2 regions of the Halobacillus rhizosphaerae genome follow, and region 1 is predicted to be linked to the other one. Evidence: riboswitches for the same ligand, from Rfam matches in the RefSeq annotation. Region 1 holds a riboswitch; the other holds the start of a gene.
What was found. A riboswitch is a leader RNA that binds a small molecule or an ion and turns the genes downstream of it on or off. The one in region 1 is predicted to bind S-adenosylmethionine.
Positions count from the first base shown of each region.

Region 2: another riboswitch for S-adenosylmethionine. It lies ahead of Q7A53_RS14360 (O-acetylhomoserine aminocarboxypropyltransferase/cysteine synthase family protein); the one in region 1 lies ahead of metE (5-methyltetrahydropteroyltriglutamate--homocysteine S-methyltransferase).

Region 1 is NZ_JAUTWQ010000041.1:7,412-14,876, reverse strand. It holds gene Q7A53_RS21405 (hypothetical protein) at 1-282, opposite strand, end outside; gene Q7A53_RS21400 (hypothetical protein) at 473-643, shown strand; gene Q7A53_RS21395 (gamma-type small acid-soluble spore protein) at 715-939, shown strand; gene Q7A53_RS21390 (protein adenylyltransferase SelO) at 1,110-2,585, shown strand; gene Q7A53_RS21385 (cation diffusion facilitator family transporter) at 3,230-4,204, shown strand; gene metE (5-methyltetrahydropteroyltriglutamate--homocysteine S-methyltransferase) at 4,287-6,605, opposite strand; cobalamin riboswitch at 6,743-6,948, opposite strand; SAM riboswitch class I at 7,005-7,116, opposite strand.
Region 2 is NZ_JAUTWQ010000012.1:92,046-99,510, reverse strand. It holds gene Q7A53_RS14370 (homoserine dehydrogenase) at 1-528, opposite strand, end outside; gene metX (homoserine O-acetyltransferase MetX) at 533-1,594, opposite strand; gene Q7A53_RS14360 (O-acetylhomoserine aminocarboxypropyltransferase/cysteine synthase family protein) at 1,615-3,312, opposite strand; SAM riboswitch class I at 3,434-3,543, opposite strand; gene Q7A53_RS14355 (DUF2188 domain-containing protein) at 3,696-3,893, shown strand; gene Q7A53_RS14350 (FAD-dependent oxidoreductase) at 4,105-5,316, shown strand; gene Q7A53_RS14345 (hypothetical protein) at 5,368-5,823, shown strand; gene Q7A53_RS14340 (coiled-coil domain-containing protein) at 5,924-6,889, opposite strand; gene Q7A53_RS14335 (hypothetical protein) at 7,003-7,305, opposite strand; gene Q7A53_RS14330 (hypothetical protein) at 7,292-7,465, opposite strand, start outside.

The DNA.
Region 1 (7,465 bases):
TCCATACATAAGCGTTCGTAAATCGTGTTTATGCTTCTTAAACGTCATATAATAACCAATTTCATGATAAAGGATAATTTTCACAATGTTTTCTTCTGTCTCTTTCACCTTGATTTTGCCCATATATCCGTTAATTTGAAGGTAATTGAAGTTTATCGTATTCGTTGAAACATTATAGCTCATAGGTGCAGGCAGTTTGTTATTGAATTCATAATTGATATCTAATTGGTGCTCTTGCAGTGTGTTTTGAATAATCTTTTCGATATTCCATATGTATAACATGGCTACTCCCCATCCTTTATGGTACGCATTTCATTCAGTATAGTTTAAATTTTGGCATGAATCATTAATAAAATCTAAAATTGGGTAAAAAGAAATGGTTATAAATTGGAAAAGCTTATTCTCAGAGGGATGAAAGCAGTCATTTTGGAAATGATAGACCTAACAAAACCGGCAGGAAAGGCGGGAATACATGGACTGGGAAGTAGCAGATCTGACGGAGGAACAAGAGAAGAGAATTAAGGAAATTGAAAGCGAGTTAGGATATGTTTTGATTGCCTATGACAATGGCAGCCATGGATTTAAGACTTCGGATGAAAAAGTGGACTATTATTCCATGTTACACCAAACGATTGACCAATGATTATGCTGCTCCAGGTGATTGGATAAAATCTCTAGGAACCGCACAGTTTAATGACGAGGAGGTGCTAACCGTTGACAAAGTATAATGATCCTCGTCACAAGCTGGAGAATGATACTTTTGCTGCTTCAGGTACTAATATTGATGCAGTAAAAAGGCAAAATGAGCGCTCAGGAATGTCTTATAATGAAGTTAAAGAATTATTAGCTAAGACAACAGGCGGACATGGAACGAGCATTTACAGTGACACAAATGTTGAAAAAGTGAGAAAAGATAATCAGAGATCCGAAAGTGAATAGCCTTTCAGGAAGGGGTACTTGTCCTTCTGCGTCACGCAGAAAGGGCAGGTACTTTTATTTTTAGGATAAAGGGTGCTACGATTGAGAGACAACGTAGAATAATTAGATCCTGACATCATCTATCACACTCAAACCCCACTATAAAAAGTCAGAAAAGAAAAGGTGAGCGAATGACAAATGTAAATCATACCCGTACCGCTGGATGGAATCTTGCTAATAGCTATTCGGGACTGCCGGAACTTTTCTTCACTAAGGCAAAGCCAGCCCAAGTGGACGACGCTCAGTTGGTCGTTTTTAATTCACTGTTGGCGGAAACTCTTGGGTTGAAGGGAGAGGAACTCCAAAGCGATGAGGGAATAGACTGGCTTGCGGGAAGTAAAATTCCAGAAGGAGCAGAACCTCTGGCGCAAGCTTATGCAGGCCATCAATTCGGACATTTTACGATGCTTGGAGATGGTCGTGCTGTGCTAATTGGTGAGCAGATCACCCCTCAAGGAAAACGATTGGATATTCAGCTTAAAGGCTCTGGACGTACGCCATTTTCCCGGGGAGGGGATGGACTTGCACCACTAGGTCCCATGCTTCGGGAATATATCATAAGCGAGGCGATGCACGGTCTAGGGATCCCTACTTCAAGAAGCTTAGCAGTGACTGCTACCGGAGAAACGGTGATCCGTGAGAGTGAACAGCCTGGTGGAGTACTTACGCGTGTGGCCTCTAGTCATTTACGCGTAGGAACCTTTCAATACGCAGCAAACTGGGGTTCAAAAGAGGATTTGCAGCTTCTTGCCGACTATGCATTGAATCGTCATTTTCCGGGGAGTGAAAATACGGGCAGCCCCTATTTGTTTTTACTCCGGCAAGTAATCGATCATCAGGCTGAATTGATTGCTCAGTGGCAGCTTGCTGGATTTATTCACGGAGTAATGAATACGGATAACATGACCATCAGTGGAGAAACCATTGATTACGGCCCCTGTGCATTTATGGATATTTATGATCCGAAAACGGTTTTCAGTTCAATTGACGTTCAAGGTCGATATGCCTATGGTCATCAGCCAGGAATCGCTGTTTGGAATTTGGCGCGATTTGCTGAAACTCTATTACCGCTGCTTCATGATGATGAAGATCAGGCTGTTCAGCTCGCAGAGGAGGCCCTTTCAAATTTTGCAGAGGTTTATCACCGGAACTGGGTAGCCGGAATGAGAGCGAAACTGGGAATCTTTATGGAAGAAGAACAAGATGAACCTCTCATTGAAAATCTTCTCGAGATCATGGAAAAGCAAAAAGCAGACTATACAAATACCTTCCGTGCCTTAACACGGGATAGACCTCAAGACACCGGCATGACCGGTACGGTAACATTTGATCAATGGCTTAAGCAGTGGCAGGCAAAATTGGAGCGGCAAGAGGAATCGAAAGAACAATCGCTGCAACTCATGCATACAGCCAATCCAGCCATTATTCCACGAAACCACAGGGTGGAGGAAGCATTAGAAGCTGCAGTGGAAAAGGGGGACTACAGTGTTATGGAGAAGCTGCTTGGAGCTCTGAAAGATCCCTATGCATACACGGCAGAACAGGATGAATTTGCTGAACCGCCTGAACCAACCGAGCAGCCGTATCGTACGTTTTGCGGGACTTGATGTTCGATGACTTAACTAACAAAGATAGGCAGAAACTGGCGGATTCATCTTTGGTTCACTCCATTCTCCTTTGTTTCACCGCAGAGACAAGGGATTACAATGGAAAACATCTAGAAATTCTGCCTTATGCATGATAAAAAAATCCGAACGATGATGGAATCATGTTGTTCCCATTTCATCATCGTTCGGATTTAAAAATGTCTAATACTATTTCAGTCTCATTATTTTGGTTATTTGGAGTAATAATAAAGGAACACGAATAGATCTCTCCCCAATGAGATTTAACCTAATTCATGAATAAATTCTCAGTCACCAAAGTTAATAGATTCAAATCTATTCGATAAATTTCTGCAAATTAACTGATTAATTTCCCAGGAAATAATCATTTTCTTAGAATTTGACTTATAAGCACAGGATTCGAAATTTATATCTGTTCAGGTTTGTAGCTTCTGGGTGTAGGGAAACTTCTTCTTATAATGCAGATATTTTGCAGGATTTTAGAAAATAGAGAAGAATATCTTTAAGGAATGTTCTGAGTAGAAAAATCGAACCGATACATAGGAATATCATGGTTCTCTATTTTTTGAAATGACCAGGAACTTCTCAGTTAAATCAAGGTTGCAGAAGTCTGAAAGGGGTAGAGGATGAGAGAGTTTTTAGGACTATTAAAAGAAGGTAATAAGTCTGCGTTAATGGCTACGGTGATGAATGCCATTATAGCGATTATAAAAACGATTGCATTTTTTATTACTGGTAACGTAGCGATGTTCGCAGAAACCATGCACAGTATTGGCGATACAGCTAACCAGTTTTTTGTATTTATCGGATCCGCTCTGAGTAAAAAATCTCCTACTGAAAAATTTCCCAACGGATTCGCGCGGCTCGTCAATTTAGTGCTGCTCGGAGCGGTACTGATTGTTGGCATTTTGGCGTATGAAACGATAAGAGAAGGGGTCCGCCACATTATTGAACCTTCTGAATCTGATACGTGGTTCTGGTTGAATATTGGTGTCTTAGGGGTTGCGGGAATATTAGAAGGTGTTGTTCTCTTTAAAGCGATGAAGGAAATAACGTCCGATATGGAAGGGGAACAAATTAAAGGATTGAGAGTAATACCTGAAAGCTTTAAAAACATAGGCAATGCTAAACCAGCAACTAAACTGGTGTTTCTAGAGGACTTTGTTGCTACCAGTGGTGCTTTTATCGCAGTATTATCGATTATCATTGCCACTTATACGCCGTTCCATTCTGCTGAAGGATATGCATCTGTTCTTATTGGAATTATGTTGTTTTTTGTGGTTGGAAGAGTATTTCTCGATAACGCAGCAGGCGTTCTTGGTGTGGCTGATAAAGAGATGGAAAAGAGAATTGGTGAGCTTGTGTTTCAGGAAACTCATGTGAAAGACATTCAGGAGCTCATGGTCCTTAAAGAAGGGGACGAACTGCATGTGGAACTTAAGGTGGAGTTTGACCCTGATATGTCGATTGCGAAGGCAGCTGAAGTTCTAGATGATATCGAGAAAAAAGTATTACGGCACAAAGGGGTAACAGACGTCATTATTGAATCAGACAAGGATGATCAAATTCCTCATTGGAAAAATAAAGATGTGAACAAGTAATACATGTTAACGGTGTACTAGGTAAGTAAAGCAGTTTCCAAGAGATTGGAAACTGCTTTTTATGATTCATTCTAAATTTTAGTTACGATTGTTCCATTGTATGGAACAGATCCCCTTGTTTGATTTTTTTCCTTACGTAAGTTGCGGCTTCTACCATATTTCTAAGAGCGGCAGTCGTTTCGTTCATTCCTCTTGTCTTCAGACCGCAGTCTGGATTCACCCAAAACTGACGGTGAGACAAAACGTTAAGGGCACGGATAATATTCTTTTCTATTTCCTCAACGTCTGGAATACGCGGGCTGTGAATATCGTAAACCCCCAGTCCAATTCCCTTTTTATATGCTGATTTCTCAAAATCAGTGATGATTTCTCCATGACTGCGAGCGGCTTCTATGGAAATCACATCGGCATCCAGCTGGTTAATGGCTTCCATTATTTCCCCGAATTCAGAATAACACATATGAGTATGAATTTGAGTTTTCGGCTGTACACAAGAGGTGGCGAGCTTAAAAGCATAGACTGCTTCCTTCAAATATTCCGCCTGTTTCTCCGGTTTTAAAGGCAATCCTTCTCGCAAAGCTGGTTCATCCACTTGGATCATATGGATGCCTTGTTCTTCTAAAAATCTAATTTCTTTTTGAAGGGCTAAAGCAATTTGTTTCGTTACGTTGAAACGGTTAATGTCTTCTCGGATAAAAGACCAATTAAGAATAGTGATCGGGCCCGTCAGCATGCCTTTGACTGGTTTTTCTGTCTGGGATTGAGCATAGGTGATTTCTTTCACTGTCATCGGTTCTGTTAAAGTCACATCCCCATAAATAATGGGAGGTTTCACGCAGCGGGAACCATAAGACTGGACCCAGGCATACTTCGTAAAAGAGAACCCTTCTAGTTTTTCTCCAAAAAATTCGACCATATCGTTGCGTTCAAATTCCCCGTGGACCAGGACGTCCAAACCGATGTCCTCCTGACGCTGAATCCATTCTCTGACGTTTGATTTAATAAATTCCTGGTATTCCTCCTCCTGCCACTCGCCACGGCGCCACTTCAACCGACCTTGTCTTATCTCTCTTGTTTGTGGAAGGCTGCCGATCGTGGTAGCAGGCAGCAGAGGAAGGTTGAAAAAATCTTGCTGAATCTCCTCTCGAGTAGGATAGGGGACCTCGCGTTTTGGTACTAAACTCTTCCAAATCTGCATTTCTTTTTGAACGTCTTGATTGTTTCTGCTTGCAGAACTTAATAATGCTGTCAAAGACCGTTCGTGTTCTCCTATTTTATTCTCAATTTGATCTCTTCCATGATTCAAACCGTCTGTTAATACTTTGGTTTCTTCAAGTTTTTGATCAGCAAAGGATAGAGCATTTTTAAGGAGAGGATCTAATTCCTTTTCTGTATGAATCGTGACAGGAACATGCAGTAAGCTGCAAGAAGGCTGGACGATTAATTGATTGGGCTCGACTTTGGTAAGGATAGTTTCCAGCTGAGTGAAGGTGTCATCTAAATTCGCCTTCCAAATATTTCGTCCATTAATGACTCCAGCAGCCAGGGTTTTATTTTTAGGAAATCCATATTTCTTAATCGCCGCTAGATTTTCTTTATGATCATGTACGAAATCGAGACCAATGCCGTCGAAGGGAAGTGACACGATCTCTTTGTAGCGATCTGCCGATTCGAAATAGGTTTGTAGAAGAATTTTCATACTGGACAATTCATCGTGGATCGTCTGATACAGCTGGCTGACTAGCTTAACTTCCTCTTTATTTCTAATCGCAGCAAGCGCCGGCTCATCTATTTGCACCCATTCTGCACCAGCGCTCTCAAGTTCTTGAAGCACTTGGACATAATGAGGAAGAAGTTTTTTTAAAAGCACAGGAAAATGGTCTTCATCATAGCCTTTGGATAATTTTAATAAGGTTACAGGTCCAAGCAGTACCGGCTTTCCAATGATTCCGAGCTTTTCTTTCGCTTCCAGGAAGTAAGACAACAATCGATTTTCTATAAGCTGAGGTTCTGAGTCCGCTTGAATTTCAGGAACAATGTAATGATAATTGGTGTTGAACCATTTGGTCATTTCGGAAGCGACCGCGTAATCGTTTCCACGGGCAATATCAAAATACGTTTGCAGTGAAGTTTTCTCTTGATGCTGAAAGCGTTGAGGGATGAAACCAAACATCACGGCTGTGTCGAGTACATGATCATACAAACTGAAATCTCCTACAGGAATCAAGTCAATTCCTAGATCTTTTTGTTTGTTCAGATACTCAAGTCTTAGTCTCTGCATTTCAATGGAGAAGTCTTCTTCGGAAAGCTTACCTTCCCAGAATTTCTCCAGTGCTTTCTTCCATTCCCTTTTCTCTCCGATTCTTGGATAACCAATGTTTGAGCTTTTTACCATATGGATTCCTCCTCATTTTCCAGACAATAAAAAAATCCCTCTTTTTCTACAAGAGAGATTCTGATGACCGTTATTCTATTCAGTCTCTGAAGACAGACGAATTTTGTTACAGTACCACAACACCTCCCTATACCTCGTAGGATTAAGTGTATAATCAGCAGGCAGGTATCCTGACTCATGATCTTCGCCGCTATGCGTCTTCCCATCTCGATTCTTAGAGATAGTGACCTATTTGCAAAGCTGCTCCCATTTACAGTGGCGGGACCGTGCCGGAGTTTCACCGGACTTCCCTTTTAAGTTGAATAAGCGAAACTTCCCCTTACACAACACCTGGTTGATCTACGATATTCAATTTTCATTTAAAAACGAAAAACCTCTCACGCAGAGAGGTTTAGGTATGCACCTCTCTTATTTTGCAAAGTGTTTACTCTGCTGGAATTAGCACCACCATCAATTTAGTTAATTGATAGGTTGCTGGGCTTCTAAGGGCCAGTCCCTCCACCGCTCTGAATAAGAGAATGTATTCAAATGATTACAAGCATACTAGCATGGTTGATATAAGCTGTCAACGGAAGTTGCGAGATGATCATACAAAAAATGGGAAACTATCAAATTCCCCAAAGACTCTTGAGCACCGTAAAGGAGGAGGTTATCTTGCAGATTTTTACATAGTGCATAAAAGTATCTCTATGAAATTTAACAATATGTATAATGGAAATTATAAAATTAGATGTAAAATATAATTAAGTTACAAAATTTTCTGTAAATTGATAAAGTTCAAAAAATAATGCAGAGGAAGTGAGGGTGCAGGATTTCATTCCAATAAAAAATGAAAGCGCTTTCGATACGTGTGTCGATAATGATGG
Region 2 (7,465 bases), on a different contig from region 1:
ATCCTCGAAGCTATCTCCTTGATTGTGCATAGAAGATAATATAAAGTTAGTCGTTCCGTTTAAAATCGCTTCAAGTTTTACTACTTTATTGACTTGCAGTAAACGGGTAAGGGTTCCGATGACAGGGGTCCCGCTTGCAACGGCTGCTTCATATTTTACGGAGAGACTTTTCTTTTCTGCCTTTGCGAATAGTGCCGCTCCGTGGGTGGCAAGTAATGCTTTATTTGCGCTTACCACGGGTATGTCTGCATCTAACGCACGTGAAAGGTACGTATAAGCAGGCTGTTCACCATTGATCGCTTCAAAGATCACATCAGGCTTTTGATCCAGAATTTCTTCAAATTGATCGGTAACCAATATAGAGGCAGGCAGTGGTCTAGGCCGATCCAGATGTTTCACTAGAATAGCGGTAATTTTGATTTCTGCGCCAGTCAGCTGTTCCAAATATTTTTTGCGAGATTGAATGATTTCTACTACACCTTGCCCTACAGTTCCATAACCTAACAGGGCCGCCTTTATGACTGCCAATCTTTTACCCCCCTTTGTTAATTTTTCGCTGTATCCATTCTCCCCAATGATTAAATTCTACTAAGAAACCATCATGACCATAATCGGTTTCTACATGAAAGTGCTCGCTTCCGGGTACTTCATTGCTGAAAGCATCGATGAGTTCTTTGGGGTAGAGAAGATCATGCTGAAAACTGATGGTATTTACTTTTGCTTGATATTGTTTGCATGCTTTTTTCCAGCCATCACGACCCCGTCCAATGTCATGATGATTCATAGCTTCCAGTAAGTAGAGGTAGCTGTTAGCATCAAAGCGATCTTTAATCTTTTCTCCTTGATAGTCCAGATAAGATTGAATATTATACGATAAAGGTTCACTTTTACTGCGATCAAACCTTTTTTGAAATAAAGTTCCACTGCGATAAGTAACCATACCGGCCATCCGTGCTAATTCAAAACCCTGGAGATGGTGGTTCGAGGAATAATCCCCTTGCTGCCACGCAGGATCATCTTTAATGGCCCGTGTCCCAATATGATTGAACGCGATCCCATAATCACTTAAGTAGGGGGTAGCTGCCAGAACGTATAACTGTTTCATAAACAGGGGATAAAGCAATCCCCATTCTAATGTCTGCATTCCGCCAAGCGATCCCCCGGCGACAGCATGCACTTGATGAATCCCTAATTTGATAAGAGCACGATACTGAGCGTGCACCATATCCCGAATCGTTACGGCTGGGAAATCCAACCGATACGCTCGTTTTGATCCTTTTGGACAGCTTGCGGGACCAGTAGACCCATGGCAGCCGCCTAAAACGTTGAATGTGATTACTTGATACCGAGAAGTGTCTACGGGCTGATCCTGACCTATGAGTCCTGCCCACCAGCCGGGCTCCTGATCAGACCCAATCGCATATTGGTTTCCTGTTAAGGCATGGCAAACAAGAACGACGGGGGCATCATCAGGACCAAATCGTTCATAGGCAAGCTGGACATCATCCAGTGTCTCTCCGGATTCAAAAGTAAAAGGACCGATTGAAATGGTATGGTTGTTTTGTTTAGAACGGGTAGGGTTATTCAATGACATGCTGCTGCCTCCTCTCATAGTTATACGGATAGCGGAGCTTCCTGAAAGGATTTGCCTTCACGAATGGCTGTAATAGATTCATAGAGACTTAAACCGGAAATCAAGTGAGTATCCTCCATCGTTAATTCCTGCTTCGACCAAATCAGAGTGGGCTGGAATTTACGGGCTTCTTCGACGAATTGATCGGAAACCTTGTATTTGTAAATAATATCGACGGGTGAAGAAGGATCTAAGGTAGTGAGGTCTTCTGTCTGAATCACATTAAAGCCGAGACGCTGTAATTTCTTGAGTTCTTTAGAAAAGTCTTCATCCAGATGCTCCTCAACTGCGATAATCGTTTTCTTGCGTAGATCTCCATTGGAACGATCCAGGGAAGATTCCAGCGTTTGGACTACGAGATGCTTCGATTCTCTGTAAGGCTTTGAGAAACCGGTGGCTTGCTCGATAGCAGAATCTAAATCTGAAATTAAGTCTTCAACGGATTCAAGACCGACGGATAAACGGATTAACTCTTCTGTAACTCCTGATTTCTGCAATCCTTCCTCACTTAATTGCTGGTGAGTGGTAGAAGCGGGGTGGATAATTAACGATTTAGCATCTCCTACATTGGCTACGTGGGACCAGAGCTTTGTATGGTTAATAACCTGCCTTCCTGCTTCACGATCTCCTTTTATGCCAAAGACCACAATGGAACCATATCCATAATTTAAATATTTTTCAGCAAGAGCGTGAGTGGGATGATCCTCGAGTCCCGGATAGTTCACCCACGCTACACCTTCATGTTCATTCAAATACTCAGCGATCTCTGAAGCCTGATCGGCATGTTTTTTAATTCTTAAATGCAGAGTTTCAAGACCTTGAAGAAGTAAGAATGCATTTTGCGGACTCAAGCATGCCCCAATATCTCTGAGTAATTGGACACGCAGCTTTATTGCATAGCCGGCAGGCCCGGCATCAATTCCGAAACGAATTCCATTATAGCTCTCGTCAGGTTCAGTGAATCCCGGAAACTTTTCGTGATTCCAGTCAAAGCGGCCGCTGTCGACGACAATACCGCCGATCGTTGTTCCGTGACCGCCGATCCATTTCGTTGCAGAATGAACAACAATGTCTGCACCCCAGGCAATGGGCTTGCAAACGTAAGGAGTAGCAAATGTATTATCAATGATTAAAGGAATATGGTGATCATGAGCCACATCTGCCACCGCTTCAATATCCAATACATTTAAGCTTGGGTTCCCGATGGTTTCTGCAAAAATGGCCTTCGTTTTTTCAGTGATTGTTTTTTCAAAATCTTCCGCTCGCTGTCCATCAACAAAATGCACTTTAATGCCATAGCGGGGGAGTGTATGGACAAACAGGTTATAGGTTCCTCCATAAAGGTTAGAGGAAGCAACAATCTCATCACCAGCACTTGCTACGTTCAAGATCGCCATCGTGATCGCAGCCATTCCCGATGACGCGGCTACGGCAGCGGCTCCATCTTCGAGTAAAGCGATCCGTTGCTCCAGAGCGTCTACGGTTGGATTCATAATCCGGGAATAGATGTTTCCCGGTTCAGCAAGTGCAAATAGATCTCTTGCATGGTCTGTATCCCTAAATACATAAGATGTGGTTTGATAAATCGGCACCGCTCTTGATCCAGTGGCTGGATCGGGTTCCTGACCTCCGTGTAAAAGCTGAGTTTCTGGTCCTAAGTTATGAAAAGATAAAGTCATCGTTCATCCTCCTTGGATTTTAAAGTCTAGGAAATGAATTTCGATCAGGTCAATACATTTGAGAGAATATGAAAAAGCCCTCTTCTTATCAGAAAGAAGAGGGCGTATGAATCAGTTCCTCCTCTCATCTTTCAGATCATACGACCTGTAGGAAGTAGCACCTTTTCAAGTTTCCACTTGAAGGTTGCCGGGCGTCACAGGGCCTAGTCCCTCCGCCACTCTCGATAAGAGATGTTCCAATATTTAATTTAATTTGACTTGTTACGAATTATAAAAGGACTTTATGCTATTGTCAAACTATTTTTTCAATTTAAGAAATGTTTGAGAAAGGAATCTGTTGGGAATTGTTGTTTATCAAGATAATTGAAGGAGAGGATTAAATCATGAAAGAATATAGTGTAGTACCTAATAAAGACGTAACAGGCTGGCTTGTAAAAATTGAAGATATCGCCCCTGAAAAATTATACGATGAGCGCGATACTGCAATTGAAAAAGCGGTTGAAATTGCTGAAAACAACAAACCAAGCCGTGTGCTTATTATGGATCAGAACCACGAAGTAGAAGAAGAGCGTACATTCTAGAAAATATGAATAGTGCCCTTTTGAATAGGGGAGAAAAACAGGCTGCCGGGTATGATCGGGCAGCCTGTTTTTTAGTGAAAAATTAATGGTGTTAGAGCATTTGTTGATATTAAATAGAGGCCTATTCATTGGGGAGTTCTATATCAGGGAGCTTTTTATAGTGTTTATCTATGAATAACGTTACATTATAAAGAGAGAGGTGACGAAAATTATGGAGAAAGAATTCGATATCATTATTGTTGGTGCTAGAGCCGCCGGAGCTAGTTTAGCCATCCTCCTTGGCCGCATGGGAAAAAGAGTAGCAGTCATAGATAAAGCGAAATTTCCTAGTGACACTCTATCAACTCACCATATGTCCCATCTGCATTATTTGCGGGAGCTTGGTGTTTTGCAAGAAGTAGAAAAAACAGGGCTTAGAAAGATTACGAGAATGAGAACTTACATAGGGGAAAGTTTTGTAGAGGGGCCGAGAGCTTCTTATACACTGATCCCAAGGCGTAAACACTTGGATCAAGTATTGTTAGAAAAGGCGCTGACTTATGAAACGATCGTGATGAAAGAAGAAACCTTTGTCAGTGACCTGCTTTGGGAGGCAGGGCAGGTTACGGGGGTTTGTACAGTAAACAAGCAGGGGGAATCTGAGCAAATTACAGCGGATATTGTGGTGGGAGCCGACGGAAGAAACTCAGCGATCGCCAGATGGGTAAAGGCAGAAGAATATCATACGGAACGACCGCTTAGGCCAGTGTTCTACGGATATTACAAAGGAGTACAGCCATTGATTGAACCAGCGACTGAAATTTTTCTAAATGAAGGGAGAGTGGGCTTTCTTTTTCCGATGGAAGAGGGCATGGATTGTTTGGGTCTGGAAATCCATCCAGAGGAATTTAAAACGTTTACTGAGGATCCACAGCAAGTGTTTGAACAAACATATAGAAACTTCTACCAAATGGAGACACGCTTGAAACAAGCGGAGCTAGAAGGGAAGATGATTTTCACTCCTGGGGTTCCTAACTTTTTCAGACAATCGTTTGGGAGCGGCTGGGTCTTGCTTGGGGATGCGGCTCACAGTAAAGATCCAAGTACAGGCTTAGGAATCAATGATGCCTTTATGCAATCCTTCCTGCTTGCTGATGCGATTCAGCGTCACGATCAGGGAGAGAAATGGCAGGAGCTTATGAATCAATTCAATGAAAAGACAGATGAGCAGCTCATGCCTGGGTATCAGCTCACGTTGGACTACGTTCACTCCCTGAGAAAATGGACGACGCGAGAAAAAGCCATCTTTCAATCTATAGCTGCTAACCCTATGGTATGGAATAAAATCGTTCCGCTTCTTCCTGATTATCTTAAACAAATCTCCCCTGAACTGTATGGTGCAGCGGAAGCAGAAGCCAAAGAATTTGGGTTTGACGGCGAGTAAAAAGGAAGGGAAACCTTGGCAGTATAGCGAATAGGTAACAGGAGGTGATTTATGATGTCCTGGACCAAAGAATCAGCATTTGAGAAATTACAGGAAGTCTATACAGATAGAGTAATGCAAGATGAAAAACGACGGATTTTCCAACAGGTGTATCGGCATCTAAATGAGCATCTAAAGGATCTGGCAGTTCCAAAAGCGATAAAAGAAGAATCTCAAAAACAGTTGAAATTCTTTAAGGAATACACATTTATGCCTGGAGATAATTTATTTCAATCTATGCGTTATGTCTTCCTGCTTGCTCGAGGAGAAAGAGAGAAGAGCCAGCAGGAAACTGTGGACCATTTACAAAGAATTTATCGGTCGTTATTTCAGCCGGCCGGTTTAAAAAATCCTTATATCCCCGATTCTTTCTGGAACACTCCTTTAGGGACAGCATGTCTTGTTGCTGAAGAAGGGGTAGAAGCGGTCTATCCAATACTGGATGAAATCCTTGAAGCAGAAAAATAAAGACGACCAGAAAACCCGAACCTTTAAATATATTGGTTCGGGTTTTTTGCGGTTTGTTCTGAATGATGGTGTGCGAGTCCTTCATAGTTTAGTAGAAATTTTATTCTTCCTCTTCGTTATCCTGGTCTTCACTCTCAAGTTCATCTATTTGCTGAGACAAATCGTTGAGTCTTTGCTCCAGTAACTGAGTGAGCAGAGATTTAAAATCTAATTTATCCTCCGTCCCGGCAAATGGGGACGCTATTGCCTGAAAGGTATCGAACAGGGGAAGATTAAGATTTTCGAAGAGATTTTCTAAGTCCAGTTCAGGACTTTCTTCTTCCTTCACTTGTATATCGTTTATTTGTTCTTCTAAACTTAAATTGCTCTGAATAAGCCGAGAAATTTCTTGATCCTTTGCTGATTCCATATCGGCGTATTTCTTTTCCAGATCCTCAATTTCATTGCTGTGATGGGCAGATAGCTCCTCAATTTCCTGTTTATGTTGAGCAGTTAACTCCTCAAGTTCTTGTTCCTTGGCTGCTTTGTATAATTCGCTCCGATGCTGGCTCTCGTGAAGTTGGGCATGAAGTTTGTTTATTTCGTTTTGCATACTCTTTTCCTTTTGCTCGTAATTCTCTTTGTTTTCTGCTAACTCTTTTTTTAAGGAAATGTTTAACCTGCCCATTTCCACAAGTTCGGCGCTTTGCTGGTAATACTGAGTGTTTAACCGTTTCATTTTCACTTGTAACTCTTCATAATTCTCTCTTAAATCTTTATTCTCCTCATGCATAGACGACATCCTTTTTTGATAATCGTAGTTATCATTTTGCAGAGTAACCAGGTTTTCTTTATAGACTAATATTCTATTTTCATAAGATTGACTCCCTTTGGAAGCCGATTCCCTGGCAGAGGTTAAATCCTCTGCTAGTCGGTTATTTTCTTCCTTTAAATTCTCGTTTTCATCCTTAAGTTTTTCTAATAGAGCATAATGAAAGTTCTCTTGATAATCTTTGACCTGTTTCTTATATTTATCTAGCTCGGCTTTAAAATAAATGATTCTTTGCTGAAGCTGGATTTGATCCAAGGGAAAACTCCTTTCTGTAACTTAATAGTAAATGATAGGTAGTTCCTTCCCACTATTTATATGAGCGTGCGCCCAGGATGGTTCCTTCTGCTTGCCTGCCAGAAAAAAAGACACTATTCCTTTAGCATGTGAATAATGTCTTCAAACTCTTGATGATTCTGTTCAATGACTGCCTGAAGGGCGGCATCTACCTCCTTCGTCAGTGGGGGATTTTGAACGGCTTCTTTAGTTGCGGTTTTTTTGTTTAAATTCGACAGAAGATAAAAAATAATTAATTGAATCGTCTTATGATCGAGAAACATAAAGCTGCTGTTCGTATCTTTTTTGTGACCATGCAAGTCCTCGAGTAGACCTTTCAAATAATGACTCATCAACTTCTTTAATAGCAGTTCTTCTTCAGCATTATAATTGCTCATTTGTCCCACCCTCTCCATCGGGAGTATTCCCATTGAGGTTCACTTGATTAATGGCTGTTATGCCCTCCTTGCATTCATCGCAGTAGCTAAACCCAAGAAGACCGCCTGCATAAGATTTTTCGGGTGTCCATTTCAACTGGAAATTAGAAAAACTTAGCGT